Bradyrhizobium sp. AZCC 1610: one gene and its partner. The protein of the gene in region 1 interacts with the protein of each later gene in a pairwise test. Links are inferred from orthologs where the notes say so. Each region holds a gene or a part of one and is shown in the gene's direction. Other genes may lie near its edges.

Region 1 (8,264 bases):
AGGCGCGCCGTCCTTGAGCATGCGATGCATGATCACGGCGAGCTTGCGGGCCAGCGCGACCTTGGCCTTGCTCATGCCGGCACGCTTGGCGATCCGCATCGCCCAGCTCTTGAGCTGCGAACATCCCCTGACCGGCTTCGTCAGCATGATGTGAGCGGCCTGGTAGAGCGCCTCGCGCACGGAGGCGTCCCCGATCTTGCTGATCCGCCCCGATCGGTCGGTCTCGCCGGACTGGTGCTTCTTCGGCGTCAGCCCGAAATGCGACCCCGCCTGCTTGGAGGATGTGAACCGCGCGGGATCATCGATCGCCGCGGCATAGGTCAGCGAGATGACCGGTCCCACCGCAGGCGTCGACATCAACAACCTGGCTTTGGCATCCATCCGCGACATCTTGCCGGCCCGCTTCTCGAAGGCTTTGAACTCACTGAGCAGGGCGCTGCGCACCCGCAGCAGCGCTTCTGCGATCACTTCCAGGTTCGGATGCCCCTTTGCCAACTCGTTGATCCGTCCGGCAAAACCTGTTCCCGTCGTCTTGCCAACCTTCAGCCCAAAGCCCCGCAGGATCCCGCGCAGACTGTTCTCGACATCCAGAAGCTTGCTCTGGACCAGCTTGCGCGCCGTCAGCACGGCACGTACTTCCTGGGCATTTATCGACTTGCAGTGAACCGGCCGGAACCAGCCCAGCCGCATCAGTTGTGCGATCCCCCGTGCGTCATTGCGGTCCGACTTCACTGGCATCGCCTTGAACGCATCGTGCACGTGCCGCGTCTCCAACAGCTCAACCGCGAGCCCAGCCCGCTTCATCGCCGCGTACAGCCATTGCGACAGCGGCCCAGCTTCCAGCCCGATCCGGGTCAGCCCGAGCGAGCTGAGCCAGCCGATCAGCGCCGCCGGCTCGCTTGTCACCTTGCTCTCGCGGACAATTTTGCCGTTTGCATCAACCACACACACGCTTGAGCATTCCAAAGACACGTCGATTCCTGCATAATGCTCCATGGTCGTCTCTCCTTGATGCTTGGAGCGAGGTCCAACCCTCGACTCCGTAACACCATCCATGTGAGGGACGACCGCCCACCTTCCAAGCAAGCCGCGCGAAGCGCGCACTCAACAGCGCCGTAGCAAGCGCGGCTTGCTTGGAAGGCAGACCGGGCCCGTTACCCCATCTACGGGCTCTACTTCCCCGAAAGCCGCACGCCCAGCCGTCCCGCCAGTTCCTGCGTGAACTGCCAGGCGACGCGGCCCGAGCGGGATCCGCGGGTGGTCGACCATTCCAGCGCCTCGCGCTCCAGCTCTTCGTCGCCCATCTTGATGCCGAAATGGCCGCAATAGCCGCGTACCATCGCCAGATATTCGTCCTGGCTGCAGCGATGGAAGCCGAGCCAGAGACCAAAACGGTCCGACAGCGACACCTTCTCTTCGACCGCTTCGCCCGGATTGATCGCCGTCGAGCGTTCGTTCTCGATCATCTCGCGCGCCAGCAGGTGCCGCCGGTTCGAGGTGGCGTAGAGGATGACGTTGTCAGGACGTCCCTCGATACCGCCTTCCAGCACCGCCTTCAGCGATTTGTAGGAGGCATCGTTGCCGTCGAAGGAGAGGTCGTCGCAAAACACGATGAAGCGGAAATCGGAGCTGCGTAACAGATCCATCAAGCCGGGCAGGCTCTCGATGTCCTCGCGGTGGATCTCGATCAGCTTGAGCCGGTCGGCCGGCTTGCGGTCGATGTTGATATTGGCGTGAGTGGCCTTCACCAGCGACGACTTGCCCATGCCGCGCGCGCCCCACAGCAGCGCGTTGTTCGCGGGCAGCCCGTCGGCAAAGCGCTCGGTGTTCTCGATCAGGATGTCGCGCATCCGGTCGATGCCCTTGAGCAGGCCGAGGTCGACGCGGCTGACGCGCGGCACCGGCGAAAGGCGTCCGTCCGGATGCCAGACAAAGGCGTCGGCGGAGCCGAACGAGTCAGGGTTTCCCGCCGCCGGAGAGGCCGCGGAAAGGTGGCCGGCGATGGCTTCCAGCGCGGTTGCGATCCGCTCGGCGGTGGCGTCGTTGGGCGCGCTTACCGGACGTTTTGTCGCGGTTTTCGTGTGTCCACGCGAGGCGGCCTTGGGGGTGGCGCGGGGGGCTGTTTGAGCCGCTTTTTTCTTGGGTTTTTTCGACATTTCCGGAGTTCCTGACCGCGCAGCCTTAACGGGCCTTGGAAGGTCTCGCAAGCGGCCTAAATGAGGGGGCGGCCAACGTTGCAATTGGGCCGGCCGCCGCTATAGTCCGCGCGAATTTGCCCGGACCGGCGACACGCCCAGGACCTATGTCCAGGCATGGCCGGTTCTTTTCCGTCTCACGAGGATTGTTCGAATGCTGATTACCCCTGCGTACGCCCAGGCTGCGGCCGGCGGCGATGCCAACAGCATGCTGATGTCGTTGCTGCCGTTCGCGCTGATCTTCGTGATCATGTATTTCCTGATTCTGCGCCCGCAGCAGAAGAAGGTGAAGGATCATCAGGAACTGGTCAAAAACATCCGCCGCGGCGACACGGTCGTCACCTCGGGCGGCCTGGTCGGCAAGGTCACCAAGGTGGTCGACGACGACCAGATCGAGTTCGAGATTTCGGACGGCGTCCGCGTGCGGCAGATGCGGCAGATGATTTCGGGCGTCCGCGCCAAGGGCGAGCCGGCCAAGGAAAAGAGTGAGGCCAAGGACGAAACGTCCGCGAGCTGAGTTTTCCGCGCCGCTTCCTGCGGCGCATTTTCCTGGATCTGACAGGTCTCTCGATGTTGTATTTCACGCGGTGGAAGGCGCTGGCGATCATTCTGACCGCGCTAATCGTCTGCCTGTTCGCGGTTCCGAACTTCTTTTCCCAGGAGCGGGTGAAGACCTGGCCGGTGTGGGCGCAGCGCCACATCGTGCTTGGGCTCGATTTGCAGGGCGGTTCGTACCTGCTGCTCGAAGTCGATTCCAACTACGTGAAGAAGGAAAAGCTCGACCAGGTGCGCGACGAGGTCCGCCGCGTGCTGCGCGATGCCAAGATCGGCTATACCGGCCTTGCCGTCCGCGGCGATGCCGCCGAAGTCCGCGTCAAGGAGAGTGACCAGCAGGCGGCCCTCACCAAGCTGCGCGAGCTGTCGCAGCCGCTTGGCGGCCTGCTCGGCTCCTCAGGGCAGCGCAGCCTCGAAGTCTCCGATGCCGGCGGCGGCCTGTTCCGTCTCACGGTGCCGCAAGCCGCCATTACCGAACGCATCCGGCAAACGATCGAACAGTCGATCCAGATCGTCGAGCGCCGTATCAACGAATTGGGCACGGTCGAGCCCTTGATCCAGCGGCAAGGCACCGATCGTATCCTGGTCCAGGTGCCGGGATTGCAGGATCCAACCGACTTGAAGCGCATCCTTGGCCAGACCGCCAAGATGGAATTCCGCATGGTCGATCCGTCGGTGTCGCCGGATCAGGTTCAGTCGGGGCGGGGGGTCTCGGCGGATTCGGAAGTCTTGATGAGCGAGCAATCGCCCAAGGTTCCCTACGTCATCAAGCGGCAGGTGCTGGTGTCGGGCGGCGACCTGACCGACGCGCAGCCGGGCTTCGACCAGCGCACCAACGAGCCGATCGTGAACTTCAAGTTCAACAGTTCGGGCTCGCGCAAATTCGCGCAGGCGACGTCGGAAAATGTCGGGCAACCCTTTGCCATCGTCCTCGACAACAAGGTGATATCCGCACCCGTGATCCGCGAGCCGATCACCGGCGGCCAGGGGCAGATTTCCGGCAGCTTCACGGTGCAGGCGGCCAACGAGCTCGCGCTGCTAATGCGCGCCGGCGCACTGCCGGCGCCGCTGACCGTGATCGAGGAACGCACCGTCGGCCCCGGGCTTGGCCAGGACTCGATCGAAAAGGGCAAACTCGCGGCTTACGTCGGCTCGATCATGGTCATCGTGTTCATGCTGCTGACCTACCGGCTGTTCGGCGTGTTCGCCAACATCGCGGTTGCCATCAACGTCGCGATGATCTTCGGCATCCTGTCGCTGCTCAACGCCACGCTGACGCTGCCCGGTATCGCCGGCGTCGTGCTGACCGTTGGTATCGCGGTCGACTCCAACGTGCTGATCTATGAGCGCATCCGCGAGGAACTGCGCGGCGGGCGCAATGCGATTTCGGCGATCGACGCTGGTTTCAGGCGGGCGCTGGCGACTATCTTGGACTCCAATATCACCACCTTCATTGCCGCAGCGGTGCTGTTCTACATCGGCACCGGCCCGGTTCGCGGCTTCGCCGTCACGCTCGGCATCGGTATCATCACCACGGTCTTCACAGCGTTTACGCTCACCAGCCTGATCGTCGCTGGCTGGGTGCGCTGGAAGCGGCCGAAGACCGTGCCGATCTAGGGACCCCACTGTGACTCAATCTATTCTCATTGCGCTGGGCGTTCTGATCGTCGTGCTGACCGTGGTCGCCGTGTTCGATCTGTTGCCGCCGCTGCGCATCGTCCCTGACGTCACGCATTTCGATTTCACGCGCTTTCGTCGCATCAGCTTCCCAATCTCCGCGGCTCTTTCGATCCTCGCGATCGTGCTGTTTTTCACCCACGGGCTGAATTTCGGCATCGACTTCAGGGGCGGTACGCTCCTGGAAGTGCAGAACAAGTCAGGCCCCGTCGACATCGGTGCGATGCGCGCGACGCTGAGCACCCTTGGACTCGGCGACATCCAGTTGCAGCAGTTTGGCGGTCCCTCGGACGTGCTGATCCGGGTGGCCGAACAGCCCGGCGGCGACGCCGCGCAGCAGGCGGCCGTGCAGAAGGTTCGCGGCGCGCTCGGCGACTCCGTCGAATACCGCCGCGTCGAGGTGGTGGGACCGCGCGTTTCCGGCGAATTGCTGGCTTACGGCATGCTCGGCATGATGCTCGCGATTTTCTCAATCCTGATCTATCTCTGGTTCCGGTTCGAATGGCAGTTCGCGCTCGGCGCCATGATCGCCAACGTCCACGATATCGTGCTGACGATCGGCTTCATGTCGATTTCCCAGGTCGATTTCGACCTCACCAGTATCGCGGCGCTGTTGACGATTCTCGGTTACTCGCTGAACGACACGGTCGTGATCTACGACCGCATCCGGGAAATGTTGCGGCGCTACAAGAAAATGCCGATGCCGCAGCTCCTCAACGAATCCATCAATTCGACGCTGTCGCGCTCGATCATCACCCACGTCACGGTGACGCTGGCCCTGCTGGCGCTGTTGTTGTTCGGCGGTCACGCGATCCACAGCTTTACGGCCGTCATGGTGTTCGGCGCGCTGCTGGTTGGCACCTACACTTCGATCTTCATCGCCGCGCCGATCCTGATCTATCTCGGCGTCGGTGAGCACCGCGAGGCGCCGGATAAGCCTGCGAAGAAATAAAGATGGCCACATCCTCGGACGCCCCGCATCTTCCGAGGTCGGCGCCGATCGAAGCCTACGGCAAGGGCGGCTTCGCCTTCGCCGACATGTCGCATCGCGGCTCGCTGCTGTGCCTGCCGGATGCAATCTGGGCCTGGCAGGTGACGAAGCCTGCCGACATCGATGAATATTCGCTCTCGCGCATATTCAAGGCCGCCAATTCCATCGATACGCTGATCGTCGGCACCGGCACTGAAGTCTGGATGCCGCCGCGGGGGCTTCGCGAGGCGCTGCGCGCCGTGCACGTGGTGCTCGATGCGATGCAGACGGGGCCTGCGATCCGGACCTACAACGTCATGCTGGGCGAGCGCCGGCGGGTCGCGGCGGCGCTGATCGCGGTGCCATGAGCGAGGCGGCGACGTCGAAGGATTCCGCCGCGTTCTGCGCCGATCTGGTGCGCACGCACGACTTTGCCCGCTATGCGTCGACGCTGTTCCTGCCACCGGTCCAGCGCCGCGCGCTGCTGTCGGTCTACGCCTTCAATGTCGAGATATCCCGCGTGCGCGAGCAGGTCAGCCAGCCATTGCCAGGCGAAATTCGGCTGCAATGGTGGACCGATGTGCTGGAAGGCGCCGGCCATGGCGGCGTCGAGGGCAATCCGGTCGCAGCCGAACTGTTGCAGACGATCGCCGAATTCCGCCTGCCGGTTGAGCCGCTGTCGCGGCTGATCGAGGAGCATCAGTTCGATCTCTACAACGATCCGATGCCATCGATGGCGGCGCTGGAGGGCTATGTCACCGACACCTCCTCGGCGCTGTTCTCGCTCGGCGCGCGGCTAGCGGTACAGCCGTCGGCGGTGATCGACCATCTCGCGCGCCATGCCGGGTTGGCCCAGGGCGTGGCGCAGGTGATCGCGGCGCTGCCGCTCGATGCCGCGCGGCGCCAGCTATTCCTGCCGCTGCAGCTGCTGCAGCAACACGGCAGCGGGATGGAAGAAGTCTTTTCGGGCAAGCAGACGCCGCGGGCGCGCGCCGCGATCGATCAGTTGGTGGGGGACGCCCGAAAGCATCTCGGCACCGCCTTCGAGCTACTCACACATGCGCCGCCGCAGGTGCGACCGGTGTTCCTTCCGCTGGCGCTGGTCCGCCGCGATCTCAAGCGTATGTCGCGGGCCGACGTCGATCCCTTCGTACCGCAGACGACGTCGCGGTTACGGACCTTGTGGACGCTGTGGCGGGCGTCACGGTCGCAGGAATTTGGCGGGTAGGCGGCGCTTGGCGTTCCCCGGATGCTGCGCAGCGCGCCGCACTCGCGGCGTGGAGCGCTGCTGGTCCGGGGTCCATCGTTGTCGCAGCGTGGGTCCCGGTTCTGCGAAGCAGCGCGAAGGGCGCTGCATCGCGCCCGGGACACGGCAGATCAACTCGATCGCGAATTCAACTCGCTGCTTTCGAAATTGAACCGGTCCCGCAAATTCTTGCGGCTCTCCAGAATGTCTTTCAGGAACGCGCGGTCGATATCGCTCGTGATCAGCGGCTCGATCAGGTCGAGCTGGTTCATCGCGACAAGCTGCAATATCTCCGTGCGCGGTTTTCCCGCGGCATCGCGCGGCAGGGCATGCACCACCTGGATATGCTCCGGCGGCTTGACGCCCTTGGCTGCCGCGAGTTCGGTGCGTAGCTGCTTTTCCAGTGCCACCTCGTCGGCTTCGACAAAGGCGTACAGCCCGACACCGGTGCGTCGGTCGGCGAAAGCCACGATCGCGGCGTCGCGGACATCGTGGTTTTTCCTAATCAAATCCATCAACACGGGCGCGTCGTTGACCAGCCGGCGGCCGCCGCCTTCGCGATCGGTGAAGTTGAATAGGCCGCGGGTGATGGCCTGGTAGACCTTCTTGCCGGTCATGAGCCAGATGCTGGCGACAAAGGATTTGCGCGCGAGAATCTTGCGCTCCATCGGAGTCAGCGCCTGTGGCGCATAGCTGCGCTTGTGCTTCAGCAGATGGCGTAGGTCCTCGTAGGCCGCGATCCGGAACAGGCGGCTTCTTGTCTTGAAGCAGGCCGCCAGTTGAAAATCGGTCACATAGGCGCGGCCGTTGCTTCCGCGCAGCCAGTTCTGCTCCTTGGCCAGATCGTTATGGCAGATGCCGGCGCGGTGCAGCTTGCGAAGAGCGAGCTTGGCCGAGCGAAAATAGGCGATGTCGCCATGGGGCTTTGCCAGATGCAGCGCGACGCCGTCGATGAAGCCGCGCACCAGTGCCTGCTGTCCGGCCCATAGCAGTTTCGGGCCGACGTCGAGATCGCGCGCCAGCGCCAGCGCGCGGCGCTCGCGGGCGAACAGATGGCGGGCGAGCGGATGGGACCACAGCGGCACCTGATCGAGCCGGCGCAGCACCGCGTCGACCTCGCCGGCATCGTCGCGAAACCGGCCGCGCTCGACGGTCGAGAACACGTCGCGCTTCAGCAGCACGCCTTCGGTCCATAGCGCCGACAGGGTCGCGGCGTCGTCCTTGGGCAAGCTCATGGTGTTACGCCGCCGCCGCTACGCGAAGGTGATCGGCGATCCAGCGATCGAGATCGGCGAGCGCCCGGGCGCTGAGCGCCTGCTTCTTTGCGACCGTCTTCTCGTTGCCGCGCAGCCGCGTACCATCGGGCTTTTTGGTCGGCGCGCTCGCAAGCGGCGGGAACAGCCCGAAATTGATGTTCATCGGCTGGAAGGAGCGCGTTCCGGCCTCGATGGTTTCGATGTGCCCCCCGGTAATATGCCCGAGCAGCGAACCCAGCGCCGTGGTCACGGGCGGCGGTTCGAGCGACTGCGCCTGCGCGTTCGCTGCGGCGTAGAGGCCTGCGATCAGGCCGATGCTGGCGGATTCCACGTAGCCCTCGCAGCCGGTCATCTGGCCGGCAAAG
Region 2 (5,784 bases), 3.9 Mb from region 1 along the record:
TCGAAGTCGACATCCAGTGCCGGCGCGACAAGGGCGAGATCCGTTTCGGCGAAGGCGAGGACTGGCTGGAGATTCTCGGCTGCGGCATGGTGCATCCGAACGTGCTGCGCGCCTGCGGCATCGATCCTGATGTCTACCAGGGCTTTGCCTGGGGCATGGGTATCGACCGCATTGCGATGCTGAAATACGGCATGTCAGACCTGCGCCAACTGTTCGACAGCGATGTGCGCTGGCTCTCGCATTACGGCTTCAAGCCGCTCGATGTCCCGACGCTCGCGGGGGGATTGAGCACGTGAGCCTCGCCGAGACTGCCGTCGCGAAGAGAGCCCCCACCCTGACCCGCTTTCGCCGAGGTTTCGGCGGACAAGCGCGGGAGAGCGGACAAGAGAAGCAGAGACCATGAAATTCACGCTCTCCTGGCTGAAGGAACATCTCGATACCGACGAGCCGCTGGAAAAGCTGGCCGACAAGCTCACCATGATCGGGCTCGAGGTCGAGAACATCGAGGACAAGGCAAAGGCGCTGGCGCCGTTTTCCATCGCGCGGGTGATCTCGGCCGAGCAGCATCCGAATGCGGATCGCCTGCGGGTGTGCATGGTCGACACCGGCAACGGGGCTGCGCCGGTGCAGGTGGTCTGCGGGGCGCCGAATGCGCGCGCTGGCCTCGTCAGCGTGTTCTCAGCCCCCGGCACCTTCATCCCCGGCAAGAACATCACGCTCGGCGTCGGCACCATCCGGGGCGTCGAGAGCCGCGGCATGCTGTGCTCGGCGGCCGAACTGCAGATTTCCGAAGACCATGACGGCATCATGGAGCTGCCGGCGGACGCCCCGATCGGCAAGGGCTATGCCGAATGGGCAGGCCTCGGCGATCCCGTGCTCGAAATCAATTTGACGCCGAACCGCCAGGATTGCACCGGCGTGCACGGCATCGCGCGCGACCTTTCCGCTGCCGATATGGGCAAGCTGATCGATCCCGGCATCAAACCGATCAAGGGTGAATTCCCCTGCCCGGTGAAGGTGACGGTGGAAGACGCGACGCTCTGTCCGGGCTTCGCGCTGCGGCTGGTGCGCGGCGTCAAGAACGGCCCGTCGCCGGAGTGGCTGCAGAAGCGGCTGACCTCGATCGGCTTGCGGCCGATCAACGCGCTGGTCGACATCACCAACTTCATGACCTACGACCGCGCCCGGCCCTTGCACGTGTTCGACGCGAAGAAGGTGAACGGCAATCTCACGGTACGGCGCGCGAAGGACGGCGAGAGCCTGCTGGCGCTCGACGGGCGCACCTACACGCTTGATTCCGCGATCTGCGTGATCGCGGACGAGCACGGCGTCGAATCGCTGGCCGGCATCATGGGCGGCGAGACTTCCGGCTGCGACGAGAACACGTCAGACGTGCTGATCGAATCGGCGCTGTGGAACGAGATCAACATCGCGCAGACCGGCCGCAAGCTCGGCATCAATTCGGATGCGCGCTACCGCTTCGAGCGCGGCGTCGATCCGGCCTTCATGGTGCCGGGGCTGGAGCTTGCGACGAAACTGGTGATGGAGCTTTGTGGCGGCACGCCGTCGGAGACCGTGGTGGTCGGCAAGGCCTTCGGCGACGACCGCATCATCGATTTCCCGCTGAGCGAGGTCAAACGCCTGGCGGGAATCGAGGTGCCGCTGGTCGAGATGCGGCGCATCCTCAGCCATCTCGGCTTCATGGTCGCCGGCAGCGGCCCGGTGGTGAAGGTCGCTGTCCCCTCATGGCGCACCGATGTGCACGGCAAGGCCGACATCGTCGAGGAGATCGTGCGCATCGTCGGCGTCGACAAGGTGCCGATGACGCCGTTCGAGCGCGGCGACGACGCCCGCAAGCCGGTCCTGACCACGATCCAGCTCCGCAACCGCCGCGCCAAGCGCGCGCTGGCTGCGCGCGGCATGGTGGAAGCCGTGACCTGGTCGTTCATTTCCAAACCGCATGCCGAACTGTTCGGCGGCGGCCAGGCCGAACTCGCGCTCGCCAACCCGATCGCCGCCGACCTCTCCGACATGCGGCCGAGCCTGTTGCCGGGCCTCGTCGCGGCGGCGCAGGCCAACGCCAACCGCGGCTATCAGGACGTCGCACTGTTCGAGGTCGGGCAGATATTCAAGGGCGACAAGCCCGAGAACCAGTTCGTCGCGGCCTCAGGCGTGCGCCACGGCTTTGCGTCCTCGAACGGCATGGGACGGCACTGGTCCGGGTCCATCCAGACGAATGCGCTCGACGCCAAGGCCGACGCATTCGCCGTGCTCGCGGCCGCCGGCGCACCGATGCAGGCACTGCAGGTCGTGCCGGGCGGCGCGAGCTGGCTGCATCCGGGCCGCTCCGGCACCATCCAGATCGGCCCGCAGAACGTGCTGGGCTATTTCGGCGAGCTGCATCCGCGCACGCTGGAAGCGCTCGGCGCCGACGGCCCCTTGGTGGCGTTCGAAGTCGTCCTCGACCGCATTCCCGACGCCAAGAAGAAGCCGACCCGCGCCAGGCCGCTGCTCGAACTCTCCGCATTCCAGCCGGTGTCGCGCGACTTTGCCTTCATCGTCGATCGCGGCGTGAAGGCCGGCGACATCGTGCGATCGGCGCAGAACGTCGACAAGAAGCTGATATCAGACGTGACGGTGTTCGACGTCTACGAAGGCAAGGGCATCGACCCCGACAAGAAGTCGGTCGCGATTGCCGTGACGATCCAGCCGCACGAGAAGACGCTGACCGATCAGGAGATCGACGCAGTGGCGGCGAAGATCGTGGCCGAGGTGACGAAGAAGACCGGTGGCACGTTGCGGGGATGATGCCGCATGAACCCTGCGGCGCTCATTCCGGCTGAAATCGGCATCAACGCAGCAATCGCGATCTGCGCGGTCGCTTTCGTTTCCGGAACGGCGCGGGGTTTTTCCGGGTTCGGCTCGGCACTAATCTTCATGCCACTCGCCAGTTCGATCGCTGACCCGCGGCTGGTGGCCGCGCTGCTCCTGATCATCGATTTCGTCGCCGCCGCACCGTTGCTGCCGAATGCGTGGCAAAAGGCCGACCGCAGGGCGACCGCCATTATGGTGTTCGGCGCGCTGATCGGCGTCCCGATCGGCACCTATTTCCTCAGCCGCCTCGAACCGGTGACGACGCGCTGGATCATTTCCGCCTTCGTCTTCGCGCTGCTGCTGTTGTTGCTGTCGGGCTGGCGCTACCGCGGCAAGGACCACGCGGCGGTCTCGGTCGGCATCGGCGGACTGTCAGGCTTTTGCAGCGGCCTGGCCCAGACCGGCGGGCCGCCGATCGTCGGCTACTGGCTTGGCCGGCCCATCGCCTCCGTCATTGCGCGCGCCAATATCGTGCTGTTCTTCGGCGCGTCGGATATCTTTTCCGCCATCAGCTACACCGCGACCGGACTGATCACGCTGGACGCGATCAAGTTCGCGCTCGTCGTCGGCCCGGTCTATGGCATCGGCGTCTGGTTCGGCGCCTCGCTATTCGGCAAGGCCAGTGAAACCGTATTCCGCGCGATCTGCTACGCGCTGATCGCCGCGGCGGTCATCTTCGGATTGCCGGCGCTGGATGGCGTGCTGCGCTAACCCATCATCAGATCGCAATACGCATAACCATCGCGCTCGACGCGTTCACCGGTCTTCACCGCAAGCCGCCGCGAAAACATCGGCCCGGCCACCACGCAGGTGTGAAACTCACCGTTCTCGCCGCAGGCGTCGACGCCCTCGGGCAAATCGGCCAACAGCGTCGCATCGAATTTTCGGCCTGCAAATTCCGCTGACAGCCTTTTCAGATCGACAGTGGCGAGATGCGCTTCGAGTCCGCTCGCAATCATCGCCTGCGCCAGCTCTGCCGTCGGCCGCTCCCACAGTGGAAACACCGGCGCGATGCCGGTGCCTGCCAGCTTCTGTTCGCGATAGGCGCGGATATCAGCGAGAAACAAATCGCCGAAGATCATGTGCGTGATGCCGCAGGCCACGGCCTGCGCGACCGCCTCGCCCATCCGCGCCTCATAAATCTCGTTCGGACAGGGATAGGGAATCGGCACGATCCGCTGCGGCAGGCCGGCGGCTTCGCATTGCGCCCGCAGTATTTCCTGCCGCACGCCATGGATCGAGACCCGGCCGAACGTCTCGGTCACCGTGGTCAGCGCGCCGACCACATCGAATTCGCCCGCGCGCATCACCTCATGCAATGCGAAGGCAGAATCCTTGCCGCTCGACCAGGAGATCAGTGCTTTCGGACGCGGCATCAGTCGATCGGGGATGCCGACGTGCGCCGCCGTGTTTTCGCGGGCCGCGGCGGCGGCTCAGGATCCTTCAGCGCACCGATCCTCCGCAACGCCGCCTCGGCGGCACGCTCACCGCTTTCCCAGGCGCCGTCGACCGTGCCCCACAGCGTTTCATGGGTCGCCTCGCCGGCGAGATACATGCAGCCGATCGGATCGGTCAAAACCTTGCGCGACGACTGTCCGCCGGGACCGGCCGCCGACATCGCGCCGAGCGCGAACGGAGCGGCGTTCCAGCGCGTCGCGCTCGATTTCTTCACGGCCGCTGCCGCCTCGCTGCCGAACAGTTTCGTCAACCATTCCACCGCGAACGCCAGCATGGCCTTCTCGCCCTGCGCGGAAAGATCGCGGCCGAACGAGCCGGCGACGTCGACCGTGCAGAGCGACGAGCCGCCCATGTTGGCGAATATCAGCGCCGTCTTGGTCGAATTGCTCTGCTCGATGATGACGTCGTCGCGGGCGAGGCCGAGCGGATTGCCCGGCATCTGCAGCGCGATCCGGTCGTAGCTGCCGAGGCTCAGTTTCGAAGCTGCGTCGAGCATGCGCTTCGGAATATCCGGTGCGAACTTGATATTGCCTGCGGCCAGCACGTTGCTCGACACCGTGATCACGGCAGCGCGCGCGGCGATCTTGCCCGCTGGCGTTTCCACGCTGACGTCGCGGTTGCTCCAGACAATGCGATTGGCCGGCGTCGACAGTGACACCGGCACCTGCTCCCCCAGCTTCGCAATTAGCGTGCCGAGCCCCTCGCGGCAGGCGATCGCGGAGTTGCGATCCTGCGCGCGGGACTTGTCGCCGACGGAGAGGTCTTTCAAGTCCTTGCCCGAGAAGCCGGCGCCCAGCACGAACTCGGCCGTGCCGGCCCAGTCGCCGAGATCCTTCGGCAGCACAGAGGCGCAGGAGACATCGAACCGCCGCGCGGCTTCGTCGATGGCGCGGTTGGCACGCACCAGGGCTGCGAGAAATTCCTCGGTCTCGCCGGCGCGGGCGTTGCGGCGGCCGATGCGGATCTTCTGGCCCGACGGCGCCGTCGTGATCTCGAGGCCCGCGGCGCGCGCCAGCTTGATCATCGGATTGGTCTCGGGATTGTGCATCCAGCGCGCGCCGCGATCGAACGGCACCTCGAAGCTCGAGGTGTCGGTCTGGCAGCGGCCGCCGATCTGGTTTGCCGCATCCACCACGATCACCTTGCGGTTCGCCGCCATGATCCGCCGCGCCGCAGCAATGCCGGCCGCGCCTGCACCGATCACGACGATGTCGGCTTCCCGCGGCAAGGGCGCTGCTGCCGCACGCAGCCCGGAAAAAGCCGGAACAGCCGCCAGGCCTGCGGACGCCGACAGGAAGGTGCGGCGAGTCATTGTCATGTCATGGTTTCCGGGGCCTGAAAGAACCGAGAACAGCTAGCGAACTGTGCCGCATCTCACGTGACGCAGCAACACTCATGGTAAATCAATCATGATTGATCCGTTTGGCGCATGAACTAAATTGAAACGGCTTG

What was found.
Region 2: the proteins of secD (region 1) and pheT interact in binary tests that used the Escherichia coli proteins (3 or more experiments, as listed by UniProt). The link is inferred for Bradyrhizobium sp. AZCC 1610 from one-to-one orthologs.

What each region holds. Positions count from the first base shown.
Region 1 is NZ_JAZHRR010000001.1:3,446,554-3,454,817, reverse strand. What follows is about bases 2,140-5,066. They hold secD (protein translocase subunit SecD), read left to right. Parts: upstream 2,140-2,765; coding sequence 2,766-4,367; downstream 4,368-5,066. Other genes in these bases: secF (protein translocase subunit SecF), read left to right, coding at 4,378-5,066; yajC (preprotein translocase subunit YajC), read left to right, coding at 2,350-2,712; V1279_RS17130 (ATP-binding protein), read right to left, coding at 2,140-2,156. Also shown: V1279_RS17135 (IS110 family transposase), read right to left, coding at 1-996; more of V1279_RS17130, read right to left, coding at 1,173-2,139; more of secF, read left to right, coding at 5,067-5,379; V1279_RS17110 (Mth938-like domain-containing protein), read left to right, coding at 5,382-5,765; V1279_RS17105 (phytoene/squalene synthase family protein), read left to right, coding at 5,762-6,625; V1279_RS17100 (serine/threonine protein kinase), read right to left, coding at 6,775-7,878; methylenetetrahydrofolate--tRNA-(uracil(54)-C(5))-methyltransferase (FADH(2)-oxidizing) TrmFO, read right to left, coding at 7,883-8,264. UniProt on the Escherichia coli protein: Part of the Sec protein translocase complex. Interacts with the SecYEG preprotein conducting channel. SecDF uses the proton motive force (PMF) to complete protein translocation after the ATP-dependent function of SecA.
Region 2 is NZ_JAZHRR010000001.1:7,322,661-7,328,444, reverse strand. What follows is about bases 33-3,103. They hold pheT (phenylalanine--tRNA ligase subunit beta), read left to right. Parts: upstream 33-399; coding sequence 400-2,808; downstream 2,809-3,103. Other genes in these bases: V1279_RS35860 (sulfite exporter TauE/SafE family protein), read left to right, coding at 2,815-3,103; pheS (phenylalanine--tRNA ligase subunit alpha), read left to right, coding at 33-296. In the rest of the region: more of pheS, read left to right, coding at 1-32; more of V1279_RS35860, read left to right, coding at 3,104-3,585; V1279_RS35855 (ATP-binding protein), read right to left, coding at 3,582-4,250; V1279_RS35850 (flavin monoamine oxidase family protein), read right to left, coding at 4,250-5,650.